Regions from separate parts of the Achromobacter sp. FW305-C-28 genome, predicted to be linked through region 2. Evidence: predicted binding sites of a transcription regulator. Region 2 holds the regulator's gene; the other holds the start of a gene.
The links. Region 2 encodes FliA, which starts transcription of late flagellar genes. Its sites were predicted from a motif close to CTAAAGTTTNNNNNNNNNNNGCCGNTA; they were not measured.
Positions count from the first base shown of each region.

Region 1: a site for FliA is predicted at 3,988-4,014, ahead of AC3WMR_RS17315 (FlxA-like family protein). Genes of this name have one in related genera too.

Region 1 is NZ_JBYSYL010000006.1:270,175-278,053, reverse strand. It holds gene greA (transcription elongation factor GreA) at 1-211, opposite strand, end outside; gene AC3WMR_RS17325 (methyl-accepting chemotaxis protein) at 889-2,508, shown strand; gene AC3WMR_RS17320 (solute carrier family 23 protein) at 2,606-3,922, opposite strand; gene AC3WMR_RS17315 (FlxA-like family protein) at 4,054-4,476, shown strand; gene AC3WMR_RS17310 (ABC transporter substrate-binding protein) at 4,624-5,949, shown strand; gene AC3WMR_RS17305 (ABC transporter permease) at 6,057-7,763, shown strand; gene AC3WMR_RS17300 (ABC transporter ATP-binding protein) at 7,779-7,879, shown strand, end outside.
Region 2 is NZ_JBYSYL010000002.1:251,213-259,091, forward strand. It holds gene AC3WMR_RS06075 (flagellin N-terminal helical domain-containing protein) at 1-221, opposite strand, end outside; gene AC3WMR_RS06080 (class I SAM-dependent methyltransferase) at 445-2,034, opposite strand; gene AC3WMR_RS06085 (RNA polymerase sigma factor FliA) at 2,189-2,944, opposite strand; gene flhD (flagellar transcriptional regulator FlhD) at 3,375-3,698, shown strand; gene flhC (flagellar transcriptional regulator FlhC) at 3,729-4,310, shown strand; gene motA (flagellar motor stator protein MotA) at 4,428-5,297, shown strand; gene motB (flagellar motor protein MotB) at 5,309-6,298, shown strand; gene AC3WMR_RS06110 (response regulator) at 6,301-6,681, shown strand; gene cheA (chemotaxis protein CheA) at 6,711-7,879, shown strand, end outside.

The DNA of each region.
Region 1 (7,879 bases), on a different contig from region 2:
TGGAAAGCGTGCCTTCAAGTTCGGCAATCCGGCCCTCGATAAAACCTTGGCGCTCGCGAGCCGCATCGTACTCGGCGTTTTCCGACAGATCGCCCTGCGCGCGCGCTTCAGCGATAGCGTTGATGACGGCGGGACGTTCCACGGTTTTCAGCCGCTGGAGCTCTTCTTGCAAGCGCTCGGCCCCGCGCACGGTCAAAGGAATGGCAGACATTGTCGTTTCCCAAACAAAAGTAGAAAACGCCCCCGACGGAGCGTTCTCGGTGTGAAGGTCTTGGACCTGACGCAGTAGGCGTCCGGTCGGCTCGCCAGGCGGATGCGGCAAGCTGCGACCAAAACAAAACCCCGGCTCGGGTCGGAACCGGGGCAATCAAGGCCATATTGTGGTCAAAGTCCACGGGAATTGCAAGCCACCGGAGAAACCGTCGTTTTCGGCGCATTTCGCCGCTGTAACCCGCTAAAACCCGTCGTTTCTCAAAACGGTCTTGTTATCGACCCGTCCCCGACCAGCCTTGCCCTGACCCGACGGAAGATCGCCGCGTCCGGGCGTTGCATAAAAGATACTCACCGATAACCCGAATGTCGGGACGCCCTCGGGTTTCTGTAAAAACGGCCTGTTGTCTTCAATAAAAAAGGTATAACCGACAAATCGGCCTATTAATAACAATTAAATACAAGTCGGAATCAACCGGCGATTTTCCTTATTCAGACCCCAGGGGCGCTGCGGCCAATAAACATAATGCGGCCCCCGCGTGTATCGATCGATTGTGCGTGTTGCAGATTGGGCGGACGCATCGCAGTCATTCGGCTCGACGTTTGCCCCTCTACCGCAGCGCCCATGGGCTTGGGGCCTGCGCCGGCGGTGGAGCGCGTTCAAGAACGGGAGCTCTCATGCTGGAAAAACTGAAAGTCCGTACGGGAATGACGCTGGTGCTGGCCTGCTTCGTCGTGACCCTGGCGCTGGCTTGCGGCTTGAGCTGGATGAATGCCGAAAGCAGCGTAGGAGAAATCGAAGACCTGAATAATGTGGCCGTGCACCAGGTCGACCCGCTGTACGAGGCCAATGGCGCCCTCTTGCGGACTCGGCTGGCGCTGGGCGCCGGCATCGCGAACCTCCAGGCGGGCGCCAACGACCAGGCCGCGGCGGCGGAAACGGCGGCGACCGAGCAACTGCAGCTGGCGCGGGAGCGCTTTGCCCGCTACATGGCCGTACCCAAGAGCGAACGCGGCCAGGAGCTTGCCCAGGTGCTGGAAGGCCGTTTCAACCGCTACGCCGCAGCGCTTCAGGAACTGGATTCCGCGCTGAAGGAAGGTTCGGTCGCCCGCTACCAGCAGGGCGAAGGCGCCGTGCGGCAGTCAGACACGGATTTCGCCAAGGACATGCAGGTTTTCCTGGCGCGGGTGCAGGAACGCAGCGATGGCGTGCTCGACCGCTCGCAGACGACCTATGCCACAGCCAGGGTGTCGTCCATCGTGCTGCTGTCGGTGGCCGTGCTGCTGGCCGTGCTGTGCTGGGCCTTCATCCGCCGCGGCGTGTTGCTGCCCTTGCAGGACGCGGGCCGCCACTTCGACCGCATCGCCGCCGGCGACCTGACCCAGCGGGTGGACGCCCGCTCGAACAACGAGATCGGACTGCTGTTTTCGGCGGTCAGGCGGATGCAGGACGGGCTGACCCGAACGGTGACGACGGTGCGCCAGGGCGTGGAGGAAATCAACGTCGGCGCGGCCGAGATTGCCGCGGGCAACGCCAACCTGTCCAGCCGCACCGAAGAGCAGGCGGCGGCGCTGGAGGAAACGGCGGCCACCATGGAACAGCTGGCCGCCACGGTCAAGCAGAATGCCGAGAACGCCGCCCAGGCCAATCAATTGGCCGCGGTGAGCATGGAAGTGGCGCAACGCGGCGGCCATACCGTCGGGCAGGTGGTGGCGACGATGCAGGGCATTTCGGACAGCTCGCGCCGCATCGCCGACATCGTTTCGGTAATCGACGGCATCGCCTTCCAGACCAACATCCTGGCGCTCAATGCCGCCGTCGAAGCGGCGCGCGCGGGCGAACAGGGCAAGGGTTTCGCGGTGGTGGCGGGCGAAGTACGCTCGCTGGCCCAGCGCGCGGCACAGGCGGCCAAGGAGATCAAGGCCTTGATCGAAACGTCGGTCGAGACGGTGACGGCGGGGTCATCACAGGTGTCGGCTGCCGGCCAGACCATGGAGGAGATCGTGACCTCGGTGCAGCGGGTGGCCGACATCATGGGCGAGATCTCGGCGGCGTCGGCCGAGCAGGCCGGCGGCATCGACCAGGTCACCCTGGCGGTGTCGCAGATGGACGAGGTGACGCAGCAGAATGCCGCGCTGGTGGAAGAGGCCTCGGCCGCGGCGTCGGCGATGGAGGACCAGGCGCGGCGCCTGTCGGAGGCCACCGCGGTATTCAAGACCCAGTCGGGCCAGGTGATCGAGGCCGCGCCGGTGCGGGTGACGGGCCGGGCGCCGGCCTCGCGGCTATCGCGGCCCTGACGCAGCGTGGGCCTGGGCGGGCGCTATGCCGGCCTGGGCCTGCCGGGAGCCCCCTGGCCCGTGCAGGCTACCCGTCGCCGGGCCCCTGCCTGCCGCCCTACCCCTGTTTCTTGCGGCGCAGCAACGCGTACAGGATGATCGCGCCGAAGGTGGCGGTACCGATGCCGCCCAGCGTGAAGTTGCCCAGCTTGACGGTGAAGTCGCCCGCGCCCAGCACCAGCGTGACGGCGGCCACGATCAGGTTGCGGTTGTCGCTGAAATCGACCTGGTTCACGACCCAGATACGAGCCCCGGCGATGGCGATCAGGCCGAACACCACGACGGACATGCCGCCCAGCACGGGGGCCGGGATGGTCTGGATCAAGGCGCCGAACTTGGGCGAGAAGCCCAGCACGATGGCGATCAGGGCCGCGATGACGAACACCAGCGTCGAATAGATGCGAGTGACTGCCATCACGCCGATGTTCTCGGCGTAGGTGGTGACGCCGGTGCCGCCCACGGCGCCCGACACCATGGTGGCGACGCCGTCGCCGACGAAGGCGCGGCCCAGGTAGCGGTCCAGGTCCTGGCCGGTCATGGCGCTGACCGCCTTGACGTGGCCCAGGTTCTCGGCGACCAGGATGATGGCGACCGGCACGATCAGGCCCATCGCCTCGGCCTTGAAGACCGGCGCAGCGAAATGGGGCAGCCCGAACCAGGCCGCGGCGTACACGGCGGAAAAGTCGATGGGCTTGCCCAGGTTCAGGCCATTGGCGCAGATCGCGTACACCGCGCAGGCCAGGATCAGACCGACCAGGATCAGCAGGCGCTGCACCATGCCCTTGGTGTAGACGGCGATGCCGCCCACGCACACGATGGTGACGATCGCCATGACGCTGTCGAAGCCTGAGGCGCCCATGGCGCCCTTGGCGGCGATGGGCGCCAGGTTCAGGCCGATCACCGCGACCACCGCGCCAGTCACCACCGGCGGCATCAAGGTATCGATCCAGTTGGCGCCGCCGCCCGCGCGGGCGTTGACGATCCAGACGATGACGCCGATCAGGGTGTAGGCCAGGCCGCAGGCGATGATGGCACCCAGCGCCACGCCGATATTGGCGTTGGCGCCGCCGCCGGCGTAGCCGGTCACGGCGATCACGCCGCCGATGAAGGCGAAGCTGGACCCCAGGTAGCTGGGCACCCGGCCGCCGACGAACAGGAAGAAGATCAGGGTGCCGATGCCCGACATCAGGATGGCGACGTTGGGATCGAAGCCCATGAGCAGCGGCGCCAGCACGGTGGAGCCGAACATCGCCACCACGTGCTGCGCCCCCATGGCCACGTTCTTGGGCCAGGACAGCCGTTCATCGGGCGCGATGATGACACCGGGCTCGGCGTCATCGGCCAGGCGCCAGCGCGGAAAATAGGAATTGGACATGGATTCCCCGGGGGTGATTGGTGTGAGCGGGCGCCAGTGTAAAGGGGGGCGGGAACGGGCGGCAACTTAAGTTCCCGGTCAGCATGCCGTATTAGTGGAAACCCCAGTCAACTCGATCTCTGGAGACCTTCATGGCTATCGATCCCCTCAATGGCAATTCGCGTATTGCCAATATGGCGGACCTCTGGGCGCAAAAAATCAGGGCAAACAAGGAAGCCAAGGACACCGCCAATAGCACCGCCGTGGCACCGGACGGCAAGATCCGCGTCACGAATGCCAAGGGCATGAAAGTCGGCCAGACCGAAGAGCCTGAATCGTCCGAGAACGACGACCACTACACCCGGCAGATCAAGGAGCTGCAGCGCCAGCTCAAGCGGGTCATGGAGCAGATCGCACGCGTGCGCGACAGCAACGCGTCCGCCGAGCAAAAAGCCACTCAGATGCAGACGCTGAACGGGCAGGCAGTTCAGATCATGAACCAGATCCAGCAGGTCCTGGCCGCAAAGGCCAAGGCGATGGCCAAAGCGAACGGCGGCGTGGCCGCCACGGCTTAGACGCGTTTTGCCTGCCCCGGCCCCAGGCCAGGGCCGGGGCCGTGCCCCCCCCCGGGCTGATGACGCGCATCAAAATTTCTGATTGGACGCGTGGCGGGCGCAGCCTTTAAGGTCTCCGGACAAATCAAAAAACCACGGAGACAAACCATGCATGCAATGCGCACAGCCCTTGCAGGGGCGTTGCTGGCCGCCTGCGCGGCGCCGGCCCTGGCGGGCACCGTCACGGTCATCACGTCGTTCCCGAAAGACCTGACCCAGGCCTACAAGACCGCGTTCGAAAAGGCCAACCCCGGCATCACGCTGGAAATCCTGAACAAGAACACCGTGTCCGGCATCGCCTACGTGCGCGAGACGCCGGCGGGCCAGCGCCCCGAGGTGTTCTGGGCCAGCGCTCCCGACGCGTTCGAGGTGCTGGGCCGCGACAAGCTGCTGGCCAAGTCGTCGGACGTGGCCAACAAGGACGTGCCGGACAAGATCGGCAACTACCCCATCAACGACCCGGGCGGCATGTACCTGGGGCAGGCGCTGGCCGGCTACGGCATCGTCTACAACACGCGCTACATCAAGGCCCACAACATTCCCGCGCCGGTCGAATGGAAGGACCTGCTGGCGCCGCAGTGGTTCGGCCACGTCGGCATCACGTCACCGTCGCGCTCGGGCACCATGCACCTGACCGTGGAAACCATCCTGCAGGGCGAAGGCTGGGACGACGGCTGGAACACCCTGCTGCGCATGTCGGGCAACAGCAGCGCGGTCACCGAACGTTCGTTCGGCGTGCCGGACGGCGTCAACAACGGCCAGTTCGGCGCGGGTCCGGTCATCGACTTCTTCGGCCTGTCGAGCAAGTATTCGAAGTTCCCCGTGGAATTCGTCTATCCGTCGGAAACGGCCATCGTGCCGGCCAACATCGCGCTGATCGACGGCGCCAAGAACACCGAGGAAGGCAAGAAGTTCATCGCCTTCACGCTGAGCCAGGCAGGCCAGGAACTGCTGCTGGAACCCAAGATCTCGCGCCTGCCCGTGCTGCCGTACTCGGCGCTGGCCGGCAAGGTGCCGCAAGGCTACCCGGACCCGGCCGAGATCGCGCGCCGCAGCAAGGTCCAGTTCAACGCCGACCTGTCGCAGACGCGCTACTACGTGGTGCAGTCGCTGTATGACCAGACCGTCACGTTCCGCCTGAAGGAATTGCAGGCGGCGACCAAGGCGATCTACGACGCCGAGACCAAGCTGGGCGAGAAGGCCAGGAGCGGCAAACCGGCCGAATTGTTGGCACAGGCGCGCAAGCTGGCGTGGGCCCCGCTTGTCGATGGCAAGAAAGCCGCCGACCCTGCCTTCCTGAAGATCTTCAGCGGCAACAAGAAGGACGCAGCGGTCAACCAGCAGATCACGCAGCTGGAAGGCGAATGGAACGGCACGGCCAAAAGCAATTATGAGCAGGCCGTGAAGCTGGCGCGGGAAGCGGCAGCGCTGTAACGCAGGACCTGCCGGGCGGGGGGCTCGCCCCGCCTGCGTGACCGCCGGCCCGGCCCTTGCCGCAGGCCGGCGGGCACCGCCTGTCTTCAACCACAACGGGAATCTCGATGAATCTTCCGGGCCATACCCGCCTGCCCGCCGGCCCCGTGCTGGCCGCGCTTCTGGTGCTGGGTTTCCTGGCGCTGTTCCTGGCCGTGCCGGTGGGCACCGTGTTCTACACGGCGTTCGTCAATGCGGACGGCAGCTTCACCACGGGCCATTTCGGCGCCTTCTTCAACCAGCCGCTGATGCGCGAGGCGTTCTTCAACAGCCTCTACGTCGCGGGCTGGTCCGCCCTGCTGGCCTCGTTGATCGCGGTGCCGCTGGCGTATTTCACGGTGCGCTTCGACTTTCGCGGCGCGCTCATCATCCAGACGCTAGGCGTGTTGCCGCTGATCATGCCGCCCTTCGTGGGCGCCGTGGCCATGCAGCTGATCTTCGGCCGCTCGGGTAGCGTGAACCTGCTGCTGAACGATTGGTTCGGCTTCACCATCCCGTTCATGGACGGGCTGAACGGCGTGATCTTCGTCGAGGCCCTGCACTACTTCCCGTTCATCCTGATGAACCTGGTGGTGGCGCTGCGCAACATCGACGGCGCCATGGAAGAGGCGGCCTTCAACCTGGGGTCGCGCGGGTTCCGGCTGTTTCGCCGCGTGATCTTCCCGCTGGCGCTGCCCGGATACGTGGCGGGCACGTCGCTGGTGTTCGTGAAAGTGTTCGATGACCTGGGCACGCCGCTGGTGCTGGGCACCACCAACATGCTGGCGCCGCAGGCCTATCTGCGCATCACCCAGGTGGGCCTGGAAGATCCGCTGGGCTATGTGATCAGCGTGATCATGATCGCGTTTTCGATCCTGGCGTTGTGGCTGTCGGCGCGGGTGCTCAAGGGCCGCGACTATTCGACGCTGCAAAAGGGCGGCAATTCGATTCAGAAGCGCAAGCTGCGGCCGCTGGAAAGCACGCTGGCCTATGGCTGGATCGCGCTGGTGCTGCTGCTGGTGCTGTCGCCGCACATGGGCGTCCTGCTGCTGTCATTGGCCAGCGTCTGGAGCTTTGCGCCGCTGCCCGATGGCTACACGCTGGCGCATTACGCCGCGGTGTTCAGCGAGTCACAGGGCATGATCGCCAATACGCTGCTGTATTGCGGCCTGGCCGCGGGCGTGGACGTGATCCTGGGCACCGCCATCGCCTACCTGATGCTGCGCACCCGCCTGCCGGCCCGCCAGTGGCTGGATTTCCTGGCGTCCGCCGCGCTGGCGATTCCCGGCATCGTGCTGGCGATCGGCTTGCTGCGCACGTTCCGCGGCGTGGAGATTCCCGGCACTGGCACGCTGCTGACCTCGTCGTGGATCATCATCATGATCGCGTACTCGGTGCGGCGGCTGCCGTATGCGCTGCGCTCCTGCGTGGCCTCGCTGCAGCAGATCAACGTGTCGCTGGAAGAAGCCGCGCAATCGATGGGCGCGACCCGCATGCGCACCATCCGCCGCGTGGTGGTGCCGCTGATGGCAGGCGGCATGCTGGCCGGCTTCGTGACCAGCTTCGTGACGGCGGCAGTCGAGCTGTCGGCCACCATCATGCTGGTCACCAAGGACAGCCAGGCGCCAATGAGCTACGGCATCTACCTGTACATGCAAAGCGCGGCGGGCCGCGGGCCCGGGGCCGCGCTGGGGGTGCTGGCGGTGGTGGCCGTGGCCGTCGGCACGTATGTCTCGCACCTGCTGGTGGAACGCGCCCAGGCGCGCCAGCGTCCGGCGCGCGGCGACGAGGCTTGAACCAAGGGGAAAAACATGAAGAAAGTCAGCGTTGAATGCCGCAATATCCGCCTGTCGTACGGCAAGACGGAAGTGCTCAAGGACGTCAATATCAGCATCGAGCCCGGCGAGTTCTT
Region 2 (7,879 bases):
AGCGAGATGCCGTCGTTGGCGTTACGAGCGGCTTGGGTCAGGCCCTTGACGTTCGCGGTGAAGCGGTTGGCAATGGCCATACCGGCGGCGTCGTCCTTGGCGCTGTTGATGCGCAGGCCCGACGACAGGCGTTCGATGGCGGTACCCAGGGACGATTGCGACTTGTTCAGGTTGTTCTGAGCAACGAGCGACAAGTAGTTGGTGTTAATGACTGCAGCCATGTTTAGGCTCCCAAGAGAGAAAGGCTTCTTCAAACCGGGCAGCGGGGCCGCCCATCGTTGTAACGGGAAGAATTCGGGTTCTTGCGTCTGCGAATTTCTCCGTTGCCAGGATTACGGCAGTCGCAAATCAATCTTTAGGGCTTTTTTTTGGTATTCGTAAATATGTTGTCGAAAGCGGGGGAAAACGGCGGGCCTGGCTGCAGGGCGGCCCGCCGCGGGCCGGTCAGTTCAGCAGCAGGCCGACGCGGCGCAGCTCGCCCAGAAGGCTGGTGACCACCTCTTGCGCCACCGGATCCAGGTTGCGGGCGCCTTTATAGGACTGGCCAGTGGGATGGAGGTATCGCCCGGAGGTCAGCGCGTCGCGCACCAGGGTGCGTAGTTCGGTCGTGCTGCGTTCGCCGTCGATCTGGCTGGTCGCGTAGCGGTACAGGGCGTCGGCGGGCGCGGTGATAGGGTGATGCCAGAGGTTGTGCATGCCGACCTGGCATCCGGGCTTGGTTACTTGTTGTAGCAACTCAAGGGCGCCCGGAATCAGCCGTGGCCTGGATTGCGCTGCCTGATAGGCGGCGGGTTCCAGGCGGTAGTGCAGGGCGTTGGCCTGGACCAGCGCCACCAGATGGCCGATCACGATGGTTGCCAGGCCGTCGGCAGGCGTCTCGGGGGCCAGCGGGCGCACGGCGTCGACCAGGGTGTCGAACGGCAGAGATTGCGGCCAGGCCTGCGCCAATGCATCCATCAGGGCGATCATCGAGGCGTCCTGGCTATCGATGACGCCGTGCGGGGCGCGGTACTGGCGCTGGCCGGTCGGGCCCGGCTGCGCCGTCAGGTCGGCGGCGAAATGCATGCGGGTGAAGGCGCCGCCTTCGGGCTGGTCCAGCATGCCTTCAGCGCGTTCGGCGTGCACCAGCAAGCTTCTGCGGAAAGAGCGGCCCACGGCAAAATCCAGGTATTGCTCGCGCATTTCGCGGCCGGCGTTGACGGACAGGCCATTCAAGCCCACCGCCACGGCAGCGCCGAAGGTGGACGGGAACGTCACCTGGGGTTCGGCGTCGGTCACATAGGCCAGCCCGGCCTGCTGCGCGGCGGCGGCGAATTCCAGGAAGTAGCACGGCGTGTTGATCGCCTCCAGGTATTCATGCAGCAGGTAGTGGTCGGTCTGGCCGCGCAACTGCCGCGCCGCCAGCTGCAGGGCCGAACGCAGCGGGTTGTTGTGCCACAGGCCGCCCTCGATCAGTTCCAGCATGTCCTTGGCCCGGGCCACCTTTTCCTGCGGCGTTTCGGCGCCGAAGGTATTCAGGATCATGGCGTCGCGGATGACGTCCGACGCCTTCCAACCCGGGTAGGTGTTGTAGCTGATATAGGCGATACCCTCCGGGGCGAGGTTGTCGCGGCAGATGCGCCAGATGGCCTCGCGCACCTCCGGAGGTACCCAGCTGAACACGCCGTGGCAGATGATGTAGTCGAACACGCCGAACTCGGCGGTGATGTCCGTCAGGCTCATGGCCCGCAGATCCACGTTGCGGGCGCCGACCGCTTCGGCGGCCCGTCGGCCGGCATCGATCTGCTGGGGCGAGAGGTCGATGCCGACGATCGTGGCCTCGGGGTGGGCCAGCGCGAATGGCAGCAGGTTGCCGCCGGCGGCGCAACCCAGTTCCAGTACCCGGGCATGGCTCAGCGCCGGCGCGTCCAGGTTGTACAGGCTGGCGACCGCGCGCAGGTGCCCGGGGGACGAATACGAGAACGGCAGGGAAATGTAGGGGGTTTCGTCGTAGGCGTCGGAAATGGCCTGCGTCAGGACGTCGGGTGCATTCATGGCGAAATTCCAGGGGTCGCGGTCGCGGCTTGCGGTTAACCGCTGCCGGCGCACCTAGGGGTGTCAGCCTGCAAGGCTAACAACAATGGCGCCGGGCCGATGGCCCGAACAAGGTGCGAAATTCCCGGGATTCCCGGGCGCTCGTCTGGCGCGGTCAGATGATCTGCGCGATCTGCCCTTCCTGGGGCAAATCCTGCCAGGCCTGCTCGCGCAGCTTGGCGCGGATGCGGGCGGTGGCCTGCGAGCGCAGCTGGCAGACGCGGGCCTCGGTCACGTTCATGATCGCGCCGATTTCCTTCAGGTTCAGGCCTTGCTCGTAGCACAGCGACAGCAGCAGCTTTTCGCGGTCGGGCAGGGTGTCGATGGCGTGGATGAGCGCCTGGCGGAAATCGCCCGCCAGGAGCGAATCCAGCGGATTGCCGCCAGCCGAGCCGTGGTTCAGCGTGGCGGCCCAGTCAGTCTGGCCCGAGGCGGCGTCGGGCTCGGTGGCGAAATCTTCGTAGTGCACGATCTGCACGCCCTGGGCGTCGTGCAGCAGCGTCTGGTATTCGTTCAGCGGCATGTCCAGCTGCTGCGCGATCTCGGCCTCGGTGGGGGCGCGCATCAGGCGCTGTTCCAGTTGCTGGATGGCCTGTTCGATCTTGCGGGCCTTGGCGCGCACGCTGCGCGGCAGCCAGTCCTGGCCGCGCAGCTCATCGAGCATGGCGCCGCGGATGCGGGTGGTGGCGTAGGTTTCGAACTGCGCGTCAGCGGTTTCCTGGTAACGCCGCACGGCGTCCAGAAGGCCGATCATGCCGGCTTGGATCAGGTCGTCCAGTTCGACGCTGGCCGGCAGCCGGGCGAGCAATTGCAGGGCCAGCTTCCGCACTAGCGGGGCATATTCGACCAAGCTGTCATCTGCGTGGGGCATTGCGGGAATGTCGGGCGGTGTCCATCGTGACGCATCGTCGATTGTTGTCAATTTGCGACATTGTCGACAAACGCGCGGCTGCGCTAAAGCTAGCAAGATTCTGTGATCGGCAAGGTGTCATTGTCGGCAAAAGCCGTTATTTCATTCCTTAAAGTACGCAACGTTTTGAATGCTTATTTGGCAAATTGACGTAGATTTGTCAGGAATTTCTATGTCAAGGTGTATCTAAACTTCCAAGTTGCGCAATATCAACAAAGATTTGTCATATAAGTCATAGAAAATGACATGACCTGTGGTAAATTTTACTTAAATTGCGAACAAATGATACATTTCGCATTAAAACAGGATGCAGCGGGCAGGGCGCAACAATGTTGCGAATTGTCCTTGGTTATCAAGCCCCTTCGGTGGGATAGGGAATAGGGAGTCGGGCGTGCAACAAGTCGAAAATTCTTTGCTGGCAGATATTCGCGAAGTGAATCTGTCTTATCTATTGCTCGCACAGCGCATGCTGCGCGATGACTATGCTGCATCGATGTTCCGCTTGGGTTTCAGCAACGAAGTTGCCGATATCCTGATGCGTCTTTCTCCGGCTCAGCTGGTGAAGCTGGCCAGCTCCAGTTCGCTCCTGTGCCGTTTCCGTTTCGACGACTACAGCCTGCTGTCCGCACTGACGCACGATGTGCTGGGCGGCGCGCTGCAGCAAGCGCACGCGACGATCCTGCTGGCCAAGCAACCTGTTGAAGAACTGGCCTGACGGCCTGTCTACCCCACTGGGACACGTGTAATGGCCACCAAGAGCGTTTCGCAGGAAGCGGATGACATCCTGCTTGCCAGCTCCATGATCACGCTGGGGGCGCGGCTGCAGGTGCTCGAGGCTGAAACCAGCCTGAGCCACGACCGCCTGGCACGCCTGTACCGCGAAATACGCGGCTGCTCGCCACCGAAGGGCATGCTGCCGTTTTCGGTCGACTGGTTCATGACCTGGCTGCCGAACATCCATTCTTCGCTCTTCTATAACGTGTATTCGTTCCTGAATGCACGCACCAGCAGCAAAGGCATCCGCGCCATCATCGACGCGTATCGCCTGTACCTCGAAAACGCCGGCGTGGACAACGCCGAGTCCGCCGAACCCGTGCTGAGCTTCACGCGTGCATGGATGCTGGTGCGCTTTTTCGACAGCGGCATGCTGCAGCTGTCCGCCTGCCGCCAGTGCGGCGGCCATTTCATTGCGCACGCCCATGATCCGCAGTCGGATTTCGTGTGCGCGATCTGCCGCCCGCCACCCCGGGCAGGCAAGACCCGCGCCGCGGCCAAAGCCCGCGCCGGCAGCCGTCCCGCACCCGCCGTGGACGCCGCCCGCTCTTGAGCGGCGTGTCCAAATACATCAAAAGCCCTGGAAAACTCCCCGTAACCCGCCTTTTTGGGTCGGGGGGAACAGGGGATCATTGACGCCGGTTTTAGACTTCGTTGGCAGGGGCCTGATGTGTTGATTGTTATCGGTTTTCTCGTGGTGATCGTGTCGGTCGTCGGCAGCTTCATAGCGCTGGGCGGCCACTTGGGCGCGCTTTACCAGCCGTTCGAACTCACGCTGATCTTTGGCGCCGCCTTCGGCGCCTTCCTGGCCAGCAACAGCAAGAAGTCCTTGATGCTGGTCAAGAGCGCGCTGCCCGACATGCTGAAAAGCTCGCGCTACGGCAAGGACGTCTACATGGAGCTGATGGCGCTCCTGTACGTGCTGCTGAACAAGGCGCGGCGCGAAGGCCTCATGGCCATCGAATCGCATATCGAGGATCCGGCGTCCAGCCCGATCTTCAGTGAATACCCTCGTATCGCCAAAGACGCCAAGCTCATGGAGTTCATCACGGACTACCTGCGCATCATGATCAGCGGCAACATGAGCTCGTTCGAAATCGAAACGCTCATGGACGAGGAAATCGAGACCTACCGCCACGAGCGCGAAGTGCCTGCCAATGCGCTCAAGCAGATGGCCGACGGCCTGCCGGCCTTCGGCATCGTGGCCGCGGTGCTGGGCGTGATCAAGGCGCTGGCCGCCGTGGACCAGCCGCCCGCCATCCTGGGCGACCTGATCTCCAAGGCCATGGTCGGCACCTTCCTGGGCATTTTGCTGGCTTACGGCTTTGTCGGCCCGATGGCCTCGCGCGTCGAACGCCGCTCGGACGAAGCCATGAAAGTGCTGGAATGCATCAAGACCACGCTGCTGGCCAGCATGAACGGCTACCCGCCGCAACTGGCGGTGGAATTCGGCCGCAAGGTGCTGTTCTCGTCCGTGCGTCCGACCTTCGGTGAGCTGGAAGAGCACGTCCGGCAGACCAAGTCGACCGCCAAGGCCTGACGGAGCGGGCCATGAGCACGGTAAACAACCACCGTGTGGTGATTCGCCGCAAGAAGGTCCACGGCGGCGGACATCACGGCGGCAGCTGGAAGATTGCCTACGCCGACTTCATCACCGCGATGATGGCGTTTTTCCTGGTGATGTGGCTGATCAGCATCGTGCCGCGCGAAGAACTGAAGGGCATCGCGGAATACTTCCGCATGCCGCTGCGCGTGGCGTTGACCGGCGGCCCCAGCAGTTCGGCCGAAACCAGCGCCGTACCCGGCGGCGGCCGCGATCCTTTGCGCAACGACGGCGATGTGCGCCGCGCGCAGGGCAACCGGGTCGAGGCCCAGCCCATGGGCGACGCCGAACGCCGCGACCAGCACCGCCTGGAAAACCTCAAGAAGCGGCTGGAAAACGTCATCGAGAACAGCCCGATCCTGAAAAGCTTCCGGCCCCAATTGCTGATCGACCTGACCACCGAAGGCCTGCGCATCCAGATCATCGACAACCAGAACCGCCCGATGTTCGCCACCGGCCGCGCCGAGGTGCAGCCCTATATGCGCGACATCCTGCGCGAATTGGGGCCGGTGTTGAACGAGCTGCCCAACAAGGTCAGCATCTCCGGTCACACGGACGCCTCACAGTACGCCCGGGGCGAGCGCGCCTATAGCAACTGGGAGCTGTCGGCCGACCGCGCCAACGCGTCGCGCCAGGAATTGGTGGCCGGCGGCATGAACGAAAGCAAGGTCATGCGCATCCAGGGTCTGTCTTCCAGCATGAGCCTGGTTAAAGATGATCCGTATGCGGCCGTTAATAGACGTATCAGCCTAGTGGTGCTCAACCAGAGCACCCAGCGGCGCATCGAAAACGAGAACGCCGCCGCTGCGGACGTGAGCGCCAAGGATGCCCGCGAGGTTGGAACGGCCGTGGAGGCGGTGCAAGCCGCCGCCCAGGCCACGACGGCAACCAAGCAGGGCGAAACGGCGGCAACGCCGCAAGCCGAAGGGGCTCGATAGCAATGGCGGCAACGATTCTGGTGGCGGACGACTCGGCGACGATGAGAATGATCGTTCAGGCGACGCTGACGGGCGCGGGGTGGAAGGTGCTGACGGCCGGCAACGGCCAGGAAGCGCTGGAGATGGCCAAGAGCCACCCGGTGGACCTCGTGGTCAGCGACTGGAACATGCCCGTGATGGGCGGCCTGGAGCTGATCCAGGGTTTGCGTGAACAGGACCAGTACCTGGACGTACCGGTGCTGGTGCTGACCACCGAAGACGATGTGGATAGCAAGATGGCCGCTCGGGATCTGGGCGTTTGTGGCTGGCTTTCCAAGCCGGTCGACCCCGATGTGCTGGTGGAATTGGCGTCCGAATTGCTCGACGAGCAGTCCGGCGCGTAAGCAAGTTCATTTATGAAGGCGTACGGGTCATGAGTTCTGGTTTGGATCTCAGTCAGTTTTACGAGACCTTTTTCGACGAGGCAGACGAGCTGCTCGCGCAAATGGAGCAGCTTCTGCTCGAGCTCGACGTGGGTGCGCCCGACATCGAGCAGCTCAATGCCATTTTCCGCGCAGCCCACTCGATCAAGGGCGGCGCGGCCACGTTCGGCTGCTTCACGCAGCTGGCGGGCACGACCCATCTGCTGGAAAACCTGCTGGACGCGATCCGTCGCGGCGAAATGGCGCTGCGCACGGACATGATTGATATTTTCTTGGAAACGAAAGACGTGCTCAAAAGCCAACTGGATGCCTACCGGGCCTCCGAAGAGCCCGATGAAGCCGTGTTTGAACGCATCTGCGCGGTCTTGAGGCAGCTCGCCCTGGAGCAGAAGGACCCCGCCGCCGCGGCGCCCGCTCCGGCCCCCGTTGCAGCGCCCGTCGCGACGCCCGTGCCCGCGCCGGTGCAGGTTGCGCCCGAACCGGTGGCCGAGGCCGCTCCGGCCGCCGACAGCGCCGGCCTGCCGTTGCGCGTGCGCATCACCAAGGTGTCCGACAAGGACGCCGAGTCGTTGCTGGAAGAAATGGGCAACCTGGGCCAGGTCAAGGCCAGCGAGCGCGCCAATGGCGTGCTGACCGTGTGGGTCGACAGCACCTGCACGCCGGACGATATCGAAGCGGTGTGCTGCTTCATCGTCGATGCCGACCAACTGAACATCGCCCGTGAGGCCGCGCCTGCCGTGGCGGTGCCGGCGGTTGCCGAGCCGGTCGCGGCCGCCCCGGAGGCTGTGGCCCCGGTCGAAGCTGCCCCGCAAGCCGCCGCGCCGGCCGTGGCCGAATCCGCCGCGGCGGCCGAAGCCATCTCGCAGGCCGCTCGCACCAGCCGCGCCGCCGCGCCCGCCCATGCCGACAAGGAATCGACCTCGATCCGCGTGGGCGTGGAAAAAGTCGACCAGGTGATCAACCTGGTCGGCGAACTGGTGATCACCCAGGCCATGCTGGCGCAGACCGCGTCGACGCTGGACCCGGTGCTGCACGATCGCCTGCTCAACGGCATGGAACAGCTCGAACGCAACGCGCGCGACCTGCAGGAAGCCGTGATGTCCATCCGCATGATGCCGATGGACTACGTGTTCAGCCGCTTTCCGCGCCTGGTGCGCGA